Regions from separate parts of the Isoptericola sp. GX10416 genome, predicted to be linked through region 1. Evidence: riboswitches for the same ligand, from Rfam matches in the RefSeq annotation. Region 1 holds a riboswitch; the other holds the start of a gene.

Evidence for each region. Region 1 has a riboswitch for S-adenosylmethionine ahead of ACWAT2_RS05005 (aminotransferase class V-fold PLP-dependent enzyme). Riboswitches for the same ligand answer to the same signal wherever they lie in the genome.
Region 2: another riboswitch for S-adenosylmethionine. It lies ahead of ACWAT2_RS08375 (methylenetetrahydrofolate reductase); the one in region 1 lies ahead of ACWAT2_RS05005 (aminotransferase class V-fold PLP-dependent enzyme).

Annotation. Positions count from the first base shown of each region.
Region 1 is NZ_JBWPVO010000002.1:254,030-263,455, reverse strand. Features, by position in the region: gene ACWAT2_RS05030 (TetR/AcrR family transcriptional regulator) at 1-654, opposite strand, end outside; gene ACWAT2_RS05025 (acetyl-CoA C-acetyltransferase) at 743-2,098, shown strand; gene ACWAT2_RS05020 (3-oxoacyl-ACP reductase) at 2,115-3,461, shown strand; gene ACWAT2_RS05015 (MaoC family dehydratase) at 3,458-4,450, shown strand; gene ACWAT2_RS05010 (amidase) at 4,486-5,958, shown strand; gene ACWAT2_RS05005 (aminotransferase class V-fold PLP-dependent enzyme) at 5,983-7,413, opposite strand; SAM riboswitch class IV at 7,444-7,559, opposite strand; gene ACWAT2_RS05000 (HAD family hydrolase) at 7,667-8,338, shown strand; gene ACWAT2_RS04995 (ATP-binding protein) at 8,321-9,426, opposite strand, start outside.
Region 2 is NZ_JBWPVO010000004.1:136,396-145,821, reverse strand. Features, by position in the region: gene ACWAT2_RS08400 (P-loop NTPase family protein) at 1-136, opposite strand, end outside; gene ACWAT2_RS08395 (hypothetical protein) at 194-412, shown strand; gene ACWAT2_RS08390 (Hsp20/alpha crystallin family protein) at 446-871, opposite strand; gene ACWAT2_RS08385 (FBP domain-containing protein) at 1,056-1,556, opposite strand; gene metE (5-methyltetrahydropteroyltriglutamate--homocysteine S-methyltransferase) at 1,920-4,376, opposite strand; gene ACWAT2_RS08375 (methylenetetrahydrofolate reductase) at 4,483-5,490, opposite strand; SAM riboswitch class I at 5,496-5,603, opposite strand; gene ACWAT2_RS08370 (NYN domain-containing protein) at 5,698-6,933, shown strand; gene ACWAT2_RS08365 (lysophospholipid acyltransferase family protein) at 6,948-7,595, shown strand; gene ACWAT2_RS08360 (CPBP family intramembrane glutamic endopeptidase) at 7,608-8,474, shown strand; gene ACWAT2_RS08355 (sensor histidine kinase) at 8,544-9,426, shown strand, end outside.

The DNA.
Region 1 (9,426 bases):
GGGCCCGTTCCAGAGCCAGGTCGTGATCTGGTCCGTGAGCTCCTCGCGCGTGAGACCCGCGGCGAGGGCGTGACCGAGCCACCACTCGCCGGTGCCCCGCACGAAGCCGACGGCTCCGGCGGCCCAGGCGGCCGCCGTCGGCTCCGGGACTCCCGCGGCCTGCGCGGCAGGCTCGGCGACGAGCGTGATGACCGAGTCCAGGTAGGCGCCGAGCGCCTCCACCTGGCCCGAGGCGCCGTCGTCGGGCACGTTGCCGCCGATGGACGTGCGCGTGACGAACCAGTAGACGTGCGGCGAGGCCTCGATGGTCTGCAGGTAGACGCGCACCATCGCCCGGAGGGCGGCGTGCGGCGTCGGCGCCTCGTGGGCCGCCGCGGCCAGCCGCCGGTGCATGCCCGCCACGACCGCCTCGGCGACGGCGAGCCGCAGCCCGGCCTTGTCGTCGAAGTAGCGGTAGAAGATGGACTTGGAGGTGCCGGCCACGGCCGCGATGTCGTCCATCGACGCGCCGGGGCCGAGCTCGTGGATCGCCCGGCGCGCGTCGCGCACGAGCGAGGTGCGCCGCTGGGCGCGATGATCGTCCCAGCGGGTCGACCGGCCGTCGGGCCTCGGGCGGGATGCGTTGTCCGCGCGTCCCTGTGCTGCGACCGTCATCGGTCACCCCCTCCTCGCCTCACGAAACTCAGAGTATCAGGTACTGTGAGTACCACCTGAAACCGTCGGAGTGTAAGGAAGCACCGCAGTGGCTACTCGCCAGAAGACCAGCGCCCCCGCGGCCGGCGGCACAGCCGCCCAGCCCCAGGGTGTCCGCGACGCCGTCATCGTCGGCGGCAACCGCATCCCCTTCTCGCGCGCGGGGAAGAAGTACGCGGACGCCTCCAACCAGGAGATGTTCACCGCCGCGCTCGAAGGCCTCGTCGCCCGGTTCGGCCTCCAGGGCGAACGCCTCGGCGAGGTCGTCGGCGGCGCCGTGCTCAAGCACTCGCGCGACTTCAACCTGATCCGCGAGTCCGTGCTCGGCTCCTCCCTGTCCCCCGCCACGCCGGCCTTCGACCTCCAGCAGGCCTGCGCCACCGGCCTCGAGGCGACCATCAACATCGCCAACAAGATCCGCCTCGGCCAGATCGAGTCCGGCGTCGCCGGCGGCAGCGACACCGTCTCCGACGCACCGATCGCCGTCAGCGAGGGCCTGCGCCGCGCCCTGCTCGAGGCCCAGCACGCCAAGACCTGGCAGGCCCGCGCCAAGGCGCTCGCCGCCATCCGCCCCGGCGACCTCAAACCGCTGGTGCCCGCCACCGACGAACCCCGCACCGGGCTGTCGATGGGTGAGCACCAGGCCGTCACCACCGCCCGCTGGGGCATCGCCCGCGAGGCGCAGGACGAGGTCGCGCTCGCCAGCCACCAGCACCTCGCCGCCGCGTGGGAGGCCGGGTTCTTCGACGACCTGGTGACCCCGTTCCGCGGCGTGACCCGCGACGACAACCTGCGCGCCGACACCTCGCTCGAGAAGCTCGCGAGCCTCAAGCCCGTCTTCGGCCGGTCGCTCGAGACGACCCCCACCATGACGGCCGGCAACTCCACGCCGCTGACCGACGGCGCCTCCACCGTGCTGCTCGGTTCGCGCGAGTGGGCCGAGTCCCACGACCTGCCCGTCCTCGCCCGGTTCGTCGACGCCGAGACCGCCGCGGTCGACTTCGTGCACGGCCACGAGGGCCTCCTCATGGCCCCCGTGCACGCCGTGCCCCGTCTGCTCGCCCGCACCGGGCTCACCCTGGACGACATCGACTTCTTCGAGATCCACGAGGCGTTCGCGTCGACCGTGCTCACCACGCTGGCCGCCTGGGAGGACCCCGACTACTGCCGCGACGAGCTCGGGCTGGACGGCGCCTTCGGTACCGTGGACCGCGCCAAGATCAACGTCAACGGCTCCTCGCTCGCCGCCGGGCACCCCTTCGCCGCCACCGGCGGGCGGATCGTCGCCACCGCCGCCAAGCTCGTCGCCCAGCGTGCCGCGGAGACCGGCCGGCCCGCCCGCGCCCTCATCTCCGTCTGCGCCGCAGGCGGCCTCGGGGCCACCGCCGTCGTCGAGTCCGTCTGACCCGGGAAGGAAACCGATGACCGACCGCTACACCCAGGCCGTCAACTCCGGGTTCACCAAGACGCTCGCCAAGAAGCTCGGCCTCCCCCGCCCCGCGATCCTGCGCCGCTACCGCGCCGGCGACCCGCTCGCCGTCGGCCCCGTGCTCGTGGTGTCCGACGGCGCCTCCCAGAAGGACGCCGACGTGCTCGCCCAGGCACTCCTCGCATGGGACGTCGACGTGCGCCGCCAGCCCACGGACGACGTCCGCTGGGGAGCCGTGCTGCTCGTCGTGACAGAGGCCGAGACGCCCCCCGACCTCGCCGAGCCGATCCTCGCCGTCGGCTCCGTGCTGCGCCGGCTGGCCCCCAACGGCCGCGTCGTCACCGTCTCGCGAGCGCCGGCCGAGGGCGACTCCCCCGCGCTGTCCGCCACCCGCAACGGCGTCGACGGGTTCCTGCGCTCGCTCGCCAAGGAGCTGCGCGCCGGCGCCACCGGCAACGGCGTGGTGCTCACCGACGGCGCGGCCGTCGGCGCCGGGTCGACCCTCGCCACCGTGCGCTTCTTCCTGTCGGCGAAGAGCGCGTACGTCGACGGCCAGCTCCTGCGCGTCGGCCCGGCCGAACCGACCGGAGCGGACCTGACGACGGACCGCCCGCTGGCGGGCAAGGTCGCCGTGGTCACCGGTGCCGCCCGCGGCATCGGCGCCTCGATCGCGCAGACCCTGGCCCGCGACGGCGCGACGGTGGTCTGCGTGGACGTCCCCGCCGCCGGCGAAGGGCTCAGCCGCACGGCCAACGACGTCGGCGGCACCGCGCTGCAGCTCGACGTCACCGCGGACGACGCGGGGACGCGCATCCTCGCCCACGCCCGCGAGCGCCACGGCGCCCTGGACATCGTGGTGCACAACGCGGGGATCCTGCGCGACAAGCTGCTGGCCAACATGAAGCCGGCCCAGTGGGAGGCGGTCGTCGCGGTGAACCTCGCCGCGCAGCTGCGGATCAACGAGACGCTGCTCGCCGCCGGGCTCGACGGGCTGCACATCGTCTCGCTCGCCTCCACGTCGGGCATCGCCGGCAACAAGGGGCAGTCGAACTACGCCTTCTCCAAGGCCGGCGTCATCGGGCACACCCGCGCGACGGCTCCCCTCCTGGCTGCGCAGGGCGGAACCGCCAACGCCGTCGCCCCCGGTTTCATCGAGACCGACATGACGTCCTCGATCCCCTTCGCCACCCGGGAGGTGGCCCGCCGCCTGCCGACCCTCGCGCAGGGCGGCCGGCCGGTCGACGTCGCCGAGGCGATCTCGTTCCTCGCCTCCCCGGCGGCCGCCGGCGTCAACGGCCAGGTCCTGCGGGTGTGCGGCCAGCACATGGTGGGCCAGTGACGGCCGAACCGCTGCGGACCAGCGACGGAACCGCGCTCCGCGTCGAGACCCAGCCGAGCCTCCCGGGGCTCGGCGGGCTCTACGCGCGAGGAGCCGCGGCGTCGGGCCGGATCGCCGCCGGCCGTGCCCTGCCCGCGCTGCCGGTCATCGGGGCCGGTCGCTCGGCGTCGGACACGGAGCACGACGGAGGCCCGCTCACGCTTCCCGACGTCGCGTACCGCGTCGCGGGAGTGACGACCACCGGCCTCGCCCGGCACCTGCACGAGTACCAGCGTCTGCTGCACGAGCCCGTCGCCGACGTGCTGCCCGCCGGCTACCTGCACGTGCTGGCGTTCCCCCTGGCCACCGCGGTCATGGTGCGCGGCGACTTCCCGCTGCCCCTGCTGGGCATGGTGCACCTGCGCAACGCGGTGGAGCTGCGCGGCCCGGTCCGGGTGGGGGACGTCCTCGAGGTGCGGGCCTGGGCGGAGAACCTGCGTCCGCACCGGCGCGGGGTGCAGGTGGACCTCGTCGCGGAGATCCGGCGGGACGGCGCCGGCCCGGAGGAGCAGGCCGTCTGGCGCGGGGTGTCGACGTACCTCGCCAAGGGTTTCTCGCTGCCGGACGCCCCGGCGGTCGACGACGAGTCCCGCCCGGAGTGGCACCTGCCGCTGCCGACCGGCCGCTGGGCGCTCGGCCCCGGTACGGGCCGCGCCTACGGTGCCGTCTCCGGCGACCGCAACCCGATCCACCTGTCGGCGCTCTCTGCGAAGGCGTTCGGCTTCCCGCGGGCGATCGCGCACGGCATGTACACCGCCGCGCGCGCCCTGGCCGACGTCGGGCACCAGCGCGGGGACGCCTACCGCTGGACGGTGGAGTTCGGCAAGCCGGTGCTGCTGCCCGGGACGGTGGATCTCGCCGTGACCCAGGAGGAGGACGGCTTCGCGTACGTCGGCTGGAACGGCCGGCGTCGCCAGAAGCACTTCTCGGGGACGGTCACGCCGCTCTGACGGGATGTTCGCGGCCGACGACGTAGCCTCGAGTCATGGACGCCCTGCACGAGCAGACCGCCGTCGAGCTGCGCGACCGCCTCCGATCCGGCGAGCTCGCACCGACCGAGGTGACCGAGCACTTCCTGGCCCGCATCGCGGCGCGCAACGACGCGCTCGGCGCGTTCTCCCGGGTGACCGCCGACCTGGCGCGGGAGCGCGTCGCGACGCTCGGGCCGCCGTCGGGCACGCTGTGGGGCATGCCGACGGGCGACAAGGACCTGTTCGCCCGCGCCGGGGTGCCGACGGGGTTCGGTTCCCGGGCGCTCGCCGGGTTCGTGCCGCAGGTCTCGGACGGGGTCGTGCTCGATCTCGACGCGGCGGGTGCCGTGAGCCTCGGGCGCACCACCGCTCCTGAGCTCGGCTTCCCCGCCTACACCGAACCGCTCGCCGGGCCGGTCGCGCGCAACCCGTGGGACCTCCAGCGGGGTGCGGGCGGCTCCAGCGGCGGCGCGGCGGTCGCCGTCGCGGCCGGGCTGCTCCCCTTCGCCCCGGGGTCCGACGGCGGAGGTTCCGTCCGCATCCCGGCCGCGGCCTGCGGGGTGGTCGGGCTGAAGCCCTCGCGCGGCCTGCTGCCCTCCGGCTCGGGGATCGAGTCGCCGGGCGGGCTCGTCGTCAACGGGCCGCTCGCCCGGACCACCGCGGACACCGCTCTGCTCCTGGAGGGGATGCTCGCGCGGCGCGCCGACGGCCGGGTGGCGCACCCGTACACGCTGCGCACGGAGGCGGCGGGCGCGGGGGCGTACCTCGCGGCGGCACAGCGCGGCGAGGTGGTCGGCCCGGACGGTACCGCGCGGGCCGTGGGGGCCGAGCACGGCGGCCGGTTCCGGCTGGGGGTGAGCACCTGGTCCGCGTGGGACGACTACTACGACGTCACCGTGGCCCCGGAGGCGACGGCGGCGCTCGACGCGGGCGTGGCGGCCCTGAGCGGGCTCGGCCACGGCGTCGAGGAGCACCGGTGGGACCCGACGCCCGAGTACGGCGACGCGTTCCGCAGCCTGTGGATGGGCGGCGCCTCGGCGGTGCCGATCGACGACCAGGCCGCGCTGGACCAGCTCGAGCCGCTGACCCGCTGGCTGATCGGGCGTGGCCGCGAGGTGCCCGCCCGCGAGCTGGTCGAGGCGCTGCGGGTGCTCACCGCGTTCGAGCGCCGGCTCATCGCGGGCCTGGGTTCGTTGGATGCGGTGGTGACGCCCGCGCTGGCCATGACGCCGCGGCCCGTCGGGTGGTTCGACCCCGAGGACCCCGACCGGAACTTCGCCCAGCAGTGCCAGTACACGCCGTTCACGTCGTGGCTCAACGTCGCCGGGCTGCCGGCGATCACCGTGCCCACGCACTGGACCGACGACGGCCTGCCGATGGGCATCCAGATCATCGGGCGCCCCGGCGGCGAGCTGACGCTGCTGGCCCTGGCCGCCCAGCTCGAGGACGTGCTGCGCTGGCCGGAGCGGCGCCCGCCGGTCTGGTGAGCCGTACTACCTCGGCGTGGGCCGTCAGGCGTCTTCGGGGAGGCAGCCGAACGCCTCGTCCCGGCCGGGGCCGGCGGTGACGAGCAGCCCTTCCAGCCCTGATCCCTCGGGCACCGGACGCGGGTCGTCGACCACGATCCAGAGGCCGTCGACCACGTCGTAGTGCGCCTGCGGGCCGTCCGTCACCAGGGTGCCCACGGCTGCGACCAGCCGTTCGACCTCTTCGCCGGCGGTGCCGACACCCACGGACGACCGGACCGCCCCGGCGCCGTACCCGAGCCGGGAGAGCAGCGGATGCGCGCAGAACCGGCCGTCGCGCACCCCGATGCCGTGCTCGGCCGACAGGTAGGCCGCGACCTGTCCGGGCTCGTACCCGTCCACGGTGAACGTCACGACCCCGACGGCGTCGGCCGCGTCGGGCCAGAGCCGCACCACCTCGACGCCCTCGATCGCCTCGAGGCCCGTGACGAGCCGCTGGCGCAGGGTGTCCTCGTGCTCGCGCAGCGTCTGGCCGTCGATCTCGCCGAGCGCCTCGCAGGCGGCGGCGAGCGCCACCGCCCCGAGCACGTTGGGCGACCCGGCCTCGTGCCGCGCCGGGCCGTCGTGCCACTCCGTGCCGTCGACGCGCACGCTGCGCACGGCGCCACCGCCCGCGAGGTACGGCGTGCCGGTGTCGAGCCAGTCGCGACGGCCCACGAGCACGCCCGCGCCGAACGGGGCGTACGTCTTGTGCCCGGAGAACGCGAGGTAGTCGACGCCGGTCTCGGCCAGCGAGAAGCGGCGGTGCGGCACGAGCTGCGCCCCGTCGAGCAGCACGCGGGCGCCGACGGCGTGCGCGGACTCGACCAGCTCCGCGACCGGCAGCACCTCGCCCGTGACGTTCGAGGCGCCGGTCAGGGCCAGGAGCGCGTACCCCTGCCCGACGGCGGCAGCCGCCGCGAGCTCCTCGCGCAGCGCCGTGACGGTGGCGGCGGCCGTCTCGCAGCCGGTCAGCACCGTGGCGCGGGCGGACCGCTGCCAGGGCAGGAAGTTCGCGTGGTGCTCCACGTCGAGGACGAGCACCCGGCCCGGCTCGCCGTCGTCGGCCGCCGGGACGCAGCCCGCGAGCAGGTTGAGCGCGTCGGTGGTGTTGCGCACGATCAGTGTGGCGTCGTCGTCCCGGGCCCCGACGAACTCGCCGATGGTGCGCCGAGCGGTCTCGTACAGGGAGGTGGCCACCTGCGAGAGATAGCCGGCACCGCGGTGCACGGAGGCGTACAGCGGGAGCGTGCGCGTGATGCGGTCGGCGACGGCCTGCAGCGCGGGGGCGGAGGCCGCGACGTCGAGGTTCGCGTAGGGGACGCGGCGTCCGTCGACGAGCGGGGCGGGCGTGTCGTGGCCGACCACCGGCAGGACGGGGCGCAGGTGGCCCACCTCGGCGTCGGGACAGGCGAGGGTCTCGGTGAGAGCGGTCATGCGGTCCTCCTCAGGTTCCGGGGAGCGACCTCCCCGCGCTTGCCCGACGCCGGACGGCGCGGAGCCAGGTCGTCACCCGGGGCACCCCGCCGCGAGGGGAGGGTTGCCGGCCAGCGAGCCGGGGCTTCGCGCTGGCGCTCATGACCTGTCGCCATGGTCACCAATCGCGAGCGGCGATGTCAACAGATGGGCGCGTTGTCTCAGGATGCGGGCACCTGAGGGTCGCGTGCCGGAGAGGAGGAGACGATCTGGCATGAAGAAGTACATCCTCTTCGACCATGACGGCGTGCTCGTGGACACCGAGCACTGGTACTTCAAGGCCGGCGAACGCGCCTTCGCCGACGTCGACCTGACGTTGGACAAGCCGCAGTACCTGAGCGACATGAGCAACGGCCTGGGCACGTGGGTCCAGGCCAGGTCGGCGGGTGTCGACGAGCAGACGATCGATCGGCTCCGCGAGGCACGCGACGACTACTACCAGGAGTACCTGCGGACGCAGCAGATCGAGATCGACGGCGTCGTCGAGGTGCTGGCCGAGCTGTCACGGCACGCGCGTCTGGCCGTCGTGACGACCGCCAAGCGCGCGGACTTCGACCTCATCCACGAGAAGCGGCAGATCCGCGCCTTCATGGACTTCGTCCTCGTGCGTGAGGACTACGAGCGCGCCAAGCCGGACCCCGAGCCGTACCTCATGGGCTTGGAGCGCTTCGGCGCCACCAGGGCCGAGACCTTGGTCGTGGAGGACTCGGCCCGTGGGCTGCGGTCAGCAGTGGCGGCCGGCATCGACTGCGCCGTCGTCCACCACGAGTTCACTCGGTCCGGCGACTTCTCGGGTGCGACCTTTCGAATCGAAGCGCTGGGCGAGCTGACCGACATCGTCCGGGGCGATGGGCTCCCCTCGGAGAGCTCACGGACCAAGCAGTGACAGCGGAACGACGGCGATCCCGTCCTCGGGGCGCCGGTAGGCGATGGGCCCTGTGGTGACGACGACGGCGTCGAGCAGGTCGTCCCCCAGCTTCTCCTTGAGCCACCGCAGGTGCTTGACATCATGATCTGTCGGGTGCGGCGCGACCTTGACCTCGATGGCCACCACCTTGCCGTCGTCCCGCTCGACGATCAGGTCGACCTCGTGGTCACCCTGCTTGGTCCGCAGGTGCGAGACCTTGGCCTCGTGCGTCTCGGCATGGACGAGGACCGACAGTGCGACCAGGTGCTCGAACATGGCGCCGAGCAGGAGTCCGTCGCGGATGGTCACCTTTCCCGGGTGAGGACGCTCGAGAAGACCACGCGCACCGACACCGAGCAGCCTCATGGCCAAGGCAGGGTCTGCCAGGAAATGCTTGGGCGACTGCGCGAGCGACGCCAGGCGCCGCCGGGGCCCGAGCCACGCCGGCACCTGGTCGATCAGCCAGAGCCGGGCGAGCGTGTCCCGGTAGGCAATGGTCGCCGAACGCGACGGCTTGTCGACCTGCCCCGACGTCGATGCGTTGAGGATGGACTCGTAGGACGCCGTCGAGCTCGTGGCCGCGGCGAAGGCCGTCAGCCAGGCACGGAGCGTCTCCGGCCTGCGCACCACGTGCCCGACCTCACTGAACTCGTGATCCACGATGCGCGCGACATACCCGTTCAACGCCCGCACCCGCATCCGCTCAGGAAGGGTCCGCATTCCGGGGAACCCTGACGCAGCGATCTCCTCGGCGTAGTCGCGCAGCACCAGCTCGGATCGTCCACTGACGGGCGCCGGGTGATCGCCGAGCAGTTCACCGAACGACACCGTGGGTTCGACCAGGCCTCGCTCGTCCATCGACATGGGGCGCATGCGGAGTCGCACGATGCGCCCCGCGCCCGAGTGCGTCCGCTCGGTCGGTGTTGCTGACCCGGTCAGCAGGTAGCTTCCTGGCGGCGCCCCGCGGTCCACCGCGCGGCGCACCCTGTCCCACGTAGCGGGCACCTGCTGCCATTCGTCGACGAGCACGGGCCGCGGCTCCTCGGTGAGCCACGAGGTGTCGATCT
Region 2 (9,426 bases), on a different contig from region 1:
GCGGGCCGTGGAAGAGGCCGTCCAGCTCCGTGTGGGGGACGTCGAGGATCTCTGCCAGGCGGGCGGCCAGCGTCGTCTTGCCCGCCCCGGAGGTCCCGGCGACCAGGACGCGGCGGGGGAGTCCGGGTCGAGGCATCCGGAGATCGTACCGGGCTCCGTCGTGCGCCGGACGGCGCCGGGCTAGGCTGGCCCCATGAGCGACTTCAAGGTGAACCCCGCCCCGCAGAACGACGCCCCGGGCGCGATGCTCGGGCGCGTGATCGTCTCGTTCGTGCTGTTCCTCGGCGGTCTGGTCCTCATCGGGGTCGGCGCGACGGCCGACCCGTCCATCGCCCCGTACGTGTTCACCGGAGGCATCCTCGCCACGGGGCTCGCGTTCGGGCTGCCGATGATCGGCGCCAGCAAGGGCTGAGCCCTCACCGGCGCCGACCTCCGGCTGTCGCGATCAGCTCTTGCGGGCCTCGATGGTCTCGCGGTCGGACTCGTGGCTGACCTCGATCCGGCGCGGCTTCGCGTCCTCGGCCACCGGGATGGTCAGCGTCAGCACCCCGTCGGCGTAGTTCGCCGAGATGTTGTCGAGCGCCAGTCCGCGGCCCAGGGTGAGCTGCCGCGCGACCGTGCCGGACGTCCGCTCCCGCACGAGCCACTGACCCTCGCCGGACCGAGGCGTGCGCTCGGCGCGGATCGTCAGGGTGCGGTCCTCGCACGAGACGTCGATGCTGCCGGGGTCGATGCCGGGCAGGTCGACGGCGAGGACGTAGTGGTCGCCCTCGCGGAACAGGTCCATCGGCATCGCCGGAGCGTTCCTCGACGTGGCGAGCGACCCGAAGAGTCGGTCCATCTCCTGGAACGGGTCCCAGTAGGTAGCCATCGCGCATCACCTCCTCGACGAGGGCCGCACGGTGCGGCCCCGACCGCGATCAGCGCGCCGGTCCGTCCGGCGTCGCCTGGCTACACCTCATGATTTAGCACTCTCACCCCGAGAGTGCCAAGAGGTGTCTGTTCGCTCTCGGCGAACATCCATCGAGGTGCAGTCAGGCGCCGTCGCACGCCGGTCAGGCGGTGCTGCGCACCTCTTCGAGGAACCGGCGGCTGCGTTCGCGCAAGCCCTCGATGCGCCGCTCGACGACGGCGGCGCGCGCCGCGTCGTCGTCGGCCCCGGACTCTGCGAGGGTGGGCCGCCGGCGCACGTTGCGCGAGCAGCGGAAGTCGGTGCAGATCAGCGTGCCGATCGTGCTGCCCTTGCGGCCGGGCGCTCCGCCGCGGCGTGCGACGTAGAGGGACGTGTCGCTGTTGTCGGCGACGTCCTCGCACCAGGCGCACATCGCGGCGCGGCGGCTGCTGGTCTCCGGGGCGCGCAGGATGATGCCGACGGGCTCGTCGTCGATCTCGGCGATCACGTACGCGGCGAGCGGCTGCTTGCGGTCGCGCCAGCCGAGGTAGTCGAGGCGGTCCCAGCGGAGCACTGCGAGGTCGGGGAGGATCATCCGCTGCCGCTCGCTGCGCGTGGCGTTGACGAGGGACGCGCGGATCTGCTGTTCGGTGAAGGGGGTCATGGGTCGGCTTTCGGGGAGCAGGGTTCACCCGCGGCCGTCACGGCGAGGGCGCAGACGCGCAGCCTCGACGGATCGGGTGAAGGAGGGCAGGGCTGAGCCAGGCACCTCCGCACGGGCCCCGTGGGTCAGCGGCAGGCGGCCTGGGTCGACGGGTTGCCTGAGCAGGCCTCGAGGGCCACCCCGATCCCCGCGACGACGCGCTGCATCTCTCGCTCCTCGTACCGGTCCGCGGCCCGCCCCGACGGCGGACCACCGTCGATGCTGGCACACCGGCGCCGCGACGGTCCAGACGGTTCTGCACCGCGTGCACAGATCACACCCCGCCGGCGCCACGGGAGCGCCGACGGGGTGTGACGACGGCGGTCAGAGCCCGGCGCGCACCGCCTGCGCCGCCGCGACCAGGTGGCGCAGCGACGGCTCCACCTCGGCGTACCCGCGGGTCTTGAGCCCGCAGTCCGGGTTCACCCACACCACGTCCGGGTCGATGGAGCCCACGGCGAGGCGCAGCAGCTCCGTGACCTCGTCGACGGACGGCACGCGGGGCGAGTGGATGTCGTAGACGCCCGGCCCGACGCCGCGCGCGTACCCGGCGGCGTGGAGCTCCGGCACGACCTCCATGCGCGACCGCGCGGCCTCGATGGACGTCACGTCGGCGTCCAGCCCGTCGATCGCGCCGATGACCTCGCCGAACTCCGAGTAGCACAGGTGCGTGTGCACCTGCGTGGAGGCCTCCGCTCCCGCCGTCGCCAGCCGGAACGCCCCGACGGACCAGCGCAGGTACTCCGGCTGGTCGGCGCGGCGCAGCGGCAGCAGCTCGCGCAGGGCGGGTTCGTCCACCTGCACGACGGCGGTGCCAGCGTCCTCGAGGTCGCGCACCTCGTCGCGCAGGGCGAGCGCCACCTGGTTCGCGGTGTCCGCCAGCGGCTGGTCGTCACGCACGAACGACCACGCGAGGATCGTCACCGGCCCCGTCAGCATGCCCTTGACGGGCTTCTCGGTGAGCGACGCGGCATACCGGGTCCACCCGACCGTCATCGGGGCCGGGCGGGTCACGTCGCCCCACAGGATCGGCGGCCGCACGCAGCGCGACCCGTAGGACTGCACCCAGCCCAGGTCCGTCGTCGCGAACCCGTCCAGCAGCTCGGCGAAGTACTGCACCATGTCGTTGCGCTCCGGCTCGCCGTGCACCAGCACGTCGAGGCCGATCTCCTCCTGGAGCGCGACCACCCGGGCGATCTCCGCGCGCATCGCGGCGGTGTACGCCTCGTCGTCGAGCTCGCCCTGGGCCCACGCCGACCGCGCCTTGCGGATCTCGGCCGTCTGCGGGAACGAGCCGATCGTCGTGGTGGGCAGCGGCGGCAGCCCGAGCCGCTCACGCTGGGCGGCGACCCGCTCGGCGTGCGCGCCGCGGGCGAAGTCGCCCTCGACGAGCGCGCCCAGGCGCTCGCGGACCGTGGGGACGACGACGCCCGGTGCGGTCGCCCGCTCGGCCAGCGCCGCGCTCGCCGCGTCGAGCTCGGCGCGCACCGAGTCCGGGCCGTCGGTGACGGCGCGGGCCAGCGTCGTGACCTCCCGGACCTTCTGGTCGGCGAACGCGAGCCAGCGGCGCAGCTCGGGGGAGCGACCCGCGCGCTCGGCGGCCGGCCCCTCCCACGACTCGTCCTCCACGTCGTGCGGCACGTGCAGCAGCGACGTCGAGGTGCCGACGGTCAGGGCGCCGGCGCCCAGCGGGCGCAGCGCGGCGAGCCGGTCGAACCGGGCGGCGAGGTCGGCGCGCCACACGTTGTGCCCGTCGACGACGCCCGCCACGAGGGTCTTCGTCTCCAGGCCGGGGACGGTCCCGTGCGGCCCGTGGCCCGTGGGGACGGAGCCCTTGACCAGGTCGATCGCGATGGCGTCCACGTCGGTCGCGGCGAGCAGCGCCAGGCCGTCGCGGGTGCCGCCGTCGGCCGGCGTGCCGGTCGCGAGCCCGCCGAACGGGGTGGCCACGAGGATGGCCGGGCGCTCCGCCTCGGCGTCGAGACCGTCGTCGTCGGACCGTGCGGCGAGGTCGGTCGCCAGCGCGCGGTACGCGGAGGTGATCGCGGCATCGACCCGCTCGGCGGTGGCGTCGACCGTGTCCGAGACGAGGACGGGCTCGTCGAGCTGCACCCACGGCACGCCGACGGCGGCCAGCGCCCGGAGCAGCTCGGCGTACGCGGCGACCACGTCGTCGAGCCGGTCGAGGGGGTGGAAGCCCTCGCCCGCGTCGTCGGCGGCCTTGGACAGCGCGAGGAAGGTGACCGGCCCGACGAGGACCGGCCGGGTGGTGACGCCCGCCTCCTTGGCCTCGGCGAACTCACGGACGATGCGGTGGTCCGCGAAGGAGATCGGCGTCGTCTCGCTGATCTCCGGCACCAGGTAGTGGTAGTTCGTGTCGAACCACTTGGTCATCTCGAGCGGCGCGTCCTCGCCGCGGCCCCGGGCCACGGTGAAGTAGCCGTCCAGGTCGAGCGATCCGTCGTCGCCGTCGATCAGGTCCCGGAACCGGGTCGGGACGGCACCGAGCAGCGCCACGACGTCGAGCACCTGGTCGTAGAACGAGAAGGAGCCGGGGACGGAGCCGTCCTCGGGGTCCAGCCCGAGCGAGACGAGGCGTCGCAGGGTGTCGCGGCGCAGCGCGCCGGCCGCGACCTCGAGGTCGACGGCGTCGGTGCGCCCGGCCCAGAAGGACTCGACGGCGCGCTTGAGCTCGCGGCGGCGGCCGATGCGGGGATAGCCGAGGATCGTGCCGCCGGGGAACGCGGTGGTGGGGCGGTGGGGTTCGGTCGGTGTGGTCATGAGCACTCCAGGTGTCGGTGCTTCCGCGTCGCGACGGCGCCGAGCGTCGAGGTCGCGACCGCAATGACCGGGCATCGCGGGCGGGACCTCGATGTTCGGCAAGGCGTCAGACGGCGGGAGCCACGGTCGGGATGCCCGGTACCAGCGGCCTTCTGGCCAGGTCAGGGACGCCGTGCGGCGTCCGACCGCCGAGGTGAACACCCTCGAGCAGGTCCAGAGCGGGTCGGTACTTGTTGAACGTGTACACGTGCAGGCCGGGTGCGCCCGCGTCGAGCACGCGCTGGGCGAGCTCGACGGAGTACGCGGTCCCGTAGGCGTGCTGCGCCTCCGGGTCCGGCAGGGCGTCGAGCGCGTCCAGCAGGTGCTGGGGCGCGGGGACGCCGGTGAGCTCCTCGACACGACGGAGCCGGCGCGGCTCGGTCGTGGGCATCAGCCCGGCGAGGATCGGGATCGTCACGCCGGCCGCGCGGGCCTCGGCGACGAAGTCGGTGTAGCTGTCCGCGGCGTAGAACAGCTGGGTGATGGCGAAGGAGGCACCGGCCTGCTGCTTCTCCAGCAGGCGCTGCACCTCCTGGGTGCGGGTGGTGCCCGCCTGGCGGTTGCCGTCCGGGAAGGTGGCCACCGCCACGGTGAGCGGCCGGGCGGCGCCGCGGACGGCGGCGGCCGGGTCGACGGCGCAGCGCCGGGCCTCGACCTCGCGCAGCAGGGCGACGAGCTCGATCGAGGAGTGCACGCCGTCGGCCGGCGGGCGCCAGTCGGGCTGGTCCTTCGGCGGGTCGCCGCGCAGCGCGAGGAACGAGCGGACGCCGGCCTCGAGGAACTCGTCGATGACGGTGGAGACGTCCTCGCGGGAGGCTCCGACGCAGGTCAGGTGGGCGATGGGCAGCACGGGGGTGCCGCCCAGCAGGGTCGCCACGACGTGCCGGGCGGTGGCGCGGTCACCGCCGCCGGCGCCGTAGGTCACCGACACGAAGTCGGGGTTCGCCGCGACCAGTCGGCGCGCCGTCTCCCAGAACCGGGGGGCGGCGTCGGGCCGGCGGGGCGGCATGAGCTCGAAGCTCACCGTCGGGCGGTGCCGGTGTACCGGGACGTGCGGGGGTGCCTCTGCGACCATGCGTCACTCCATCAGGCCTGGCGTTGAGCACCTTCGTCCTCGGGAGGCTTCCGTCGGAGAACGGGTTGCTGCGGCGTCGTCGAGCCAGGACTCTCGGCCGCTCTGGATGGCTTCGGGCTCGACTGTACGCACGGTTCACCCTGCGGACAAGTGCGACCGCATGATGAGATGCATCGGTTCGGCTGGTGGCGCCGTAGGCTGGCGGGCATGGACACCGAAGAGCGCCTTGCCGTCTTCCTCGACTACGAGAACCTCGCGCTCGGCGCCCGGGAGCACCTGGGCGGGATGCAGTTCGACTTCCAGCCGATCGCGGACGCCCTCGCGGTGCGCGGCCGGGTGGTGACGCGGCGCGCGTACGCGGACTGGTCGTACTTCGACGAGGACCGGCGGATGCTGACCCGCCACCAGGTGGAGCTCATCGAGATGCCCCAGCGCATGGGGGCGTCGCGCAAGAACGCCGCCGACATCAAGATGGTCGTCGACGCCATCGAGATGGCCTTCGAGCGCGAGTACATCTCGACCTTCGTCATGTGTACAGGCGACTCGGACTTCTCCCCGCTCGTGCACAAGCTGCGTGAGCTCGACAAGCGCGTCATCGGCGTCGGGGTCGAGAAGTCCACCTCCCGCCTGCTGCCGTCGGCCTGCGACGAGTTCCTCTTCTACGACCGCCTCGAGGGCGTCGAGGTCCCCGACGAGTCCGAGTCTCGTCCGAAGAGGAGCACGACGAAGCGTTCCGGCTCCGGCCGGTCGACCGGCTCGCGTGCCACCACCGGTCGCAGCAAGGCCGCCGCGGCCGTGGCCGAGGACCTGCCGCCCGCCGAGGAGGCGACGCCCGCCGCGCCGTCGGGCACGACCTCGACCGGCCGGACCCGGCGCAAGAAGCCCGAGATCACGCTGCCCGAACCGGTCGACGTGCCCGACCGCGCGCCCGAGCCGGCCAACGACGAGGACGACGACGCCCCCACCGGCGAACCGCCCACCATGGAGGTCAAGGTCGCCCAGACCCTCGCCGGCCTGCAGGGGTCCGCGTCCGGCTCGGTGACGGCGTCGCAGCTCAAGCGCACGCTGGTGCGCAAGGAGCCGACGTTCAGCGAGTCCGACTACGGCTTCCGCACCTTTGGGGAGTTCCTGCGCTACCTCGCCGACCGGGACGTCATCGTCCTGAGCGACGGACCGTCGTCGGGCGACCCGGTGGTCGAGCTCCCGGAGCAGCCGGACAGCGCCAAGGCGTTCGACCTGCTGCGCGCCGTCGTGCAGGACGCGGGCGGCACCGCGGCCCTCTCCGGCCTGAAGAACCACGTGCGCAAGCGTCGCCCTGACTTCTCGGAGAAGGCCCTCGGCTACGGCGGGTTCCTCCAGTTCTGCAAGGCCGCCGCGGCCGCCGACGCCGTCCGGCTCGCCTGGGACGACGAGGCCGAGGACTACCTCGTCACCCTCGGCTGAGGGATGATGAGCCGGTGACGTACCGCATCCTCAAGCTCGTGTGCTCGCTCCTGGTGTACGTGTTCCTGCGTCCCCAGGTCACCGGCCTGCACAACGTCCCCCGCCGCGGGCCGGTCATCATCGCGAGCAACCACCTGTCGGTGATCGACTCGATCATCCTGCCGCTCGTGGTTCCGCGGCACGTCACGTTCATCGCCAAGGCGGAGTACTGGACGGGCCGCGGGCTCAAGGGTCGCCTCTCGCGCTGGTTCTTCACCACGATGGGCCACATCCCCGTCGACCGGGACGACCCGCGCGCCGGCCAGCGCTCGCTCCAGGACGCGCTGCACGTGCTCGAGCGCGGCGGCGCGTTCGGCATCTACCCCGAGGGCACCCGCTCGCGTGACGGCCGGCTGCACCCGGGGCGCACCGGCGTGGCGTGGCTCGCGCTCGCCGGGGGCACCCCGGTGGTGCCGGTCGCGATGCACGGCACCGAGAAGGTCCAGCCCGTGGGCAGGCGCCTGCCGCGACCCGTGCGCGGCGTCCGGGTCGAGTTCGGCGTGCCGATCGACCCGAACCGCCAGATCACCGCCACGCTGCGGCCCGCCCAGGCCCGCCGCGAGCTGACCGACCAGGTCATGACGTCGATCCACCAGCTGAGCGGTCAGGAGCTCGCGGCGTAGAAGGGCTCGGGGATGGAGCAGGTGGCGGGGACCGGCGTGGGAGAGGGCGCGGCGGCACCGGACCGGCGTGCCGTGGTGCCGGCGCTGCTCGCCGCCGCGTGCCTCGTCGCGGCCGTCGTCGTGGGTGGGCACCCGGTGGCCGGGCCGCTGATCGCGGCGGCGGCGCTAGTGCTGGTGACGGCCGGTGCTGCGACGCGCGGCGGAGCGCCGTCGGGGTCGGGGAGCGTGGCGGCCCTGGCCCTCTGTCTCGTGGCGGTCACCGGGGTGCTCCGTGGCGCGGGTGCGGCTCTCGAGGCCGTCGGCGTCGCGGGTGCGGCGGGCGTGGCCCTGTGGCCGGTGCCGCTCGTCCTCGCCGTCGTGCTCTACGTCCTGGTGAGCCGGTGGCGCCGGCTCGCCCTGGTGACCGACTGGTTCCGGGCCGGGACGGTGAACCGGCCGGGGGTGTGGCTGACCGTCGCGATCGTCCCGGTCGCGGCGCTGGCCCTCGTGGTCTGGTCGTGGGCGGCGGACGAGGTCGGCACCGGACAGGAGGTCTACCGAGACATCCTCGACGGCCAGGGCGTCTGGGTGCTGGTGCTCGGGGCGCTGACGTTCGCCTTCGTCAACGCCGCGGCCGAGGAGTGCGCCTACAACGGGGTGGCGCAGCGGGCGTTGGGTCACGACCTGCGCGGCGCCGTCGCGGTCGTGCTCGCCGCCGCGATGTTCGGTGCCTCCCACTGGTACGGCTTCCCGAGCGGGTGGTGGGGTGTGTTCCTCGCGGGTGGCTACGGTCTCGTCCTCAGTGTGCTGCGCCGGGTCTCGCACGGCCTGCTCCTGCCGTGGGTCGCTCACGTGCTGGCCGACCTCACGATCGTGGCCATCCTCCTGGTCCTGTGGTGACCCGCCGGCGGTGACAGCTCCCCTGCGCGGGGGAGGCGCCGCCGCGCGCTCGTTGCCAGACTGACCGGCATGGACCCTGCACCCGGATCGCGCGGTGGGTGGCGCCGTGCGCTGCGCCCGTTGACGTCGGTGTCGACGCTGCAGACCGGGGTGTACCTGGTGCTCGGCGGCGTCGTGGCCGGCGCGTACGGCGTGCTCGTGACCGGGTTCGCGCAGATGTTCGCCGCGCCGGAGATCTCGCGGGTGGCCCTGGCGGTGCTCGTCGGCGTGACGGCGGCGATCGTGCTGGTGCCGCCGTTCCTGGGGGCGGTGCGCACGCTCGAGATCCTGGCGGTGCGGACGTTCCTCGGGGTGGAGGTTCCGGTCCCACGGTCCGACGGCGGCAGGCTGCTCGCCGCGACACGGTGGCGCGCGGCGGCGTGGTACGGCCTCCACCTGGCGGCCGGTGCCGCGGCGACCCTCGCGCTGCTGCTCGTGGTGCCGCTGGCGACGCAGCTCGTGCTGGTCGGGCTCGGCCTCGACCAGGACGTCGTGATCGGGGTGTTCCACGAGGTCGGAGGCTTCGGCGGCGGACTGCTGTCCCTGGCGGCGGCCCTGGTGCTGCTGCTCGCGCTCCCGTATGCGGCGGCGCTCGTCCGGGTGGTGCTGCGGCAGGCGGCGCTGCCGCTGCTCGGTCCCGACCAGTCCGAGCGGATCGCCGAGCTCGAGGCGACCGCCCGGCGCGCCGTCGAACGGAACCGGCTGGCGCGCGAGCTGCACGACTCGGTCGGGCACGCCCTGACCGTCACCACCCTGCAGGCCGCAGCCGCCGTACGGCAGGTCGGGTCCGACGACGACGCCGCGCGGCAGTCGCTCGCCGCGATCGAGGCGACCGGCCGCGCCGCGATGGCCGACCTCGACCACGTGCTGGGACTGCTGCGCGACCCGGGACCCGGTCGTGCCGCGGGCCGTC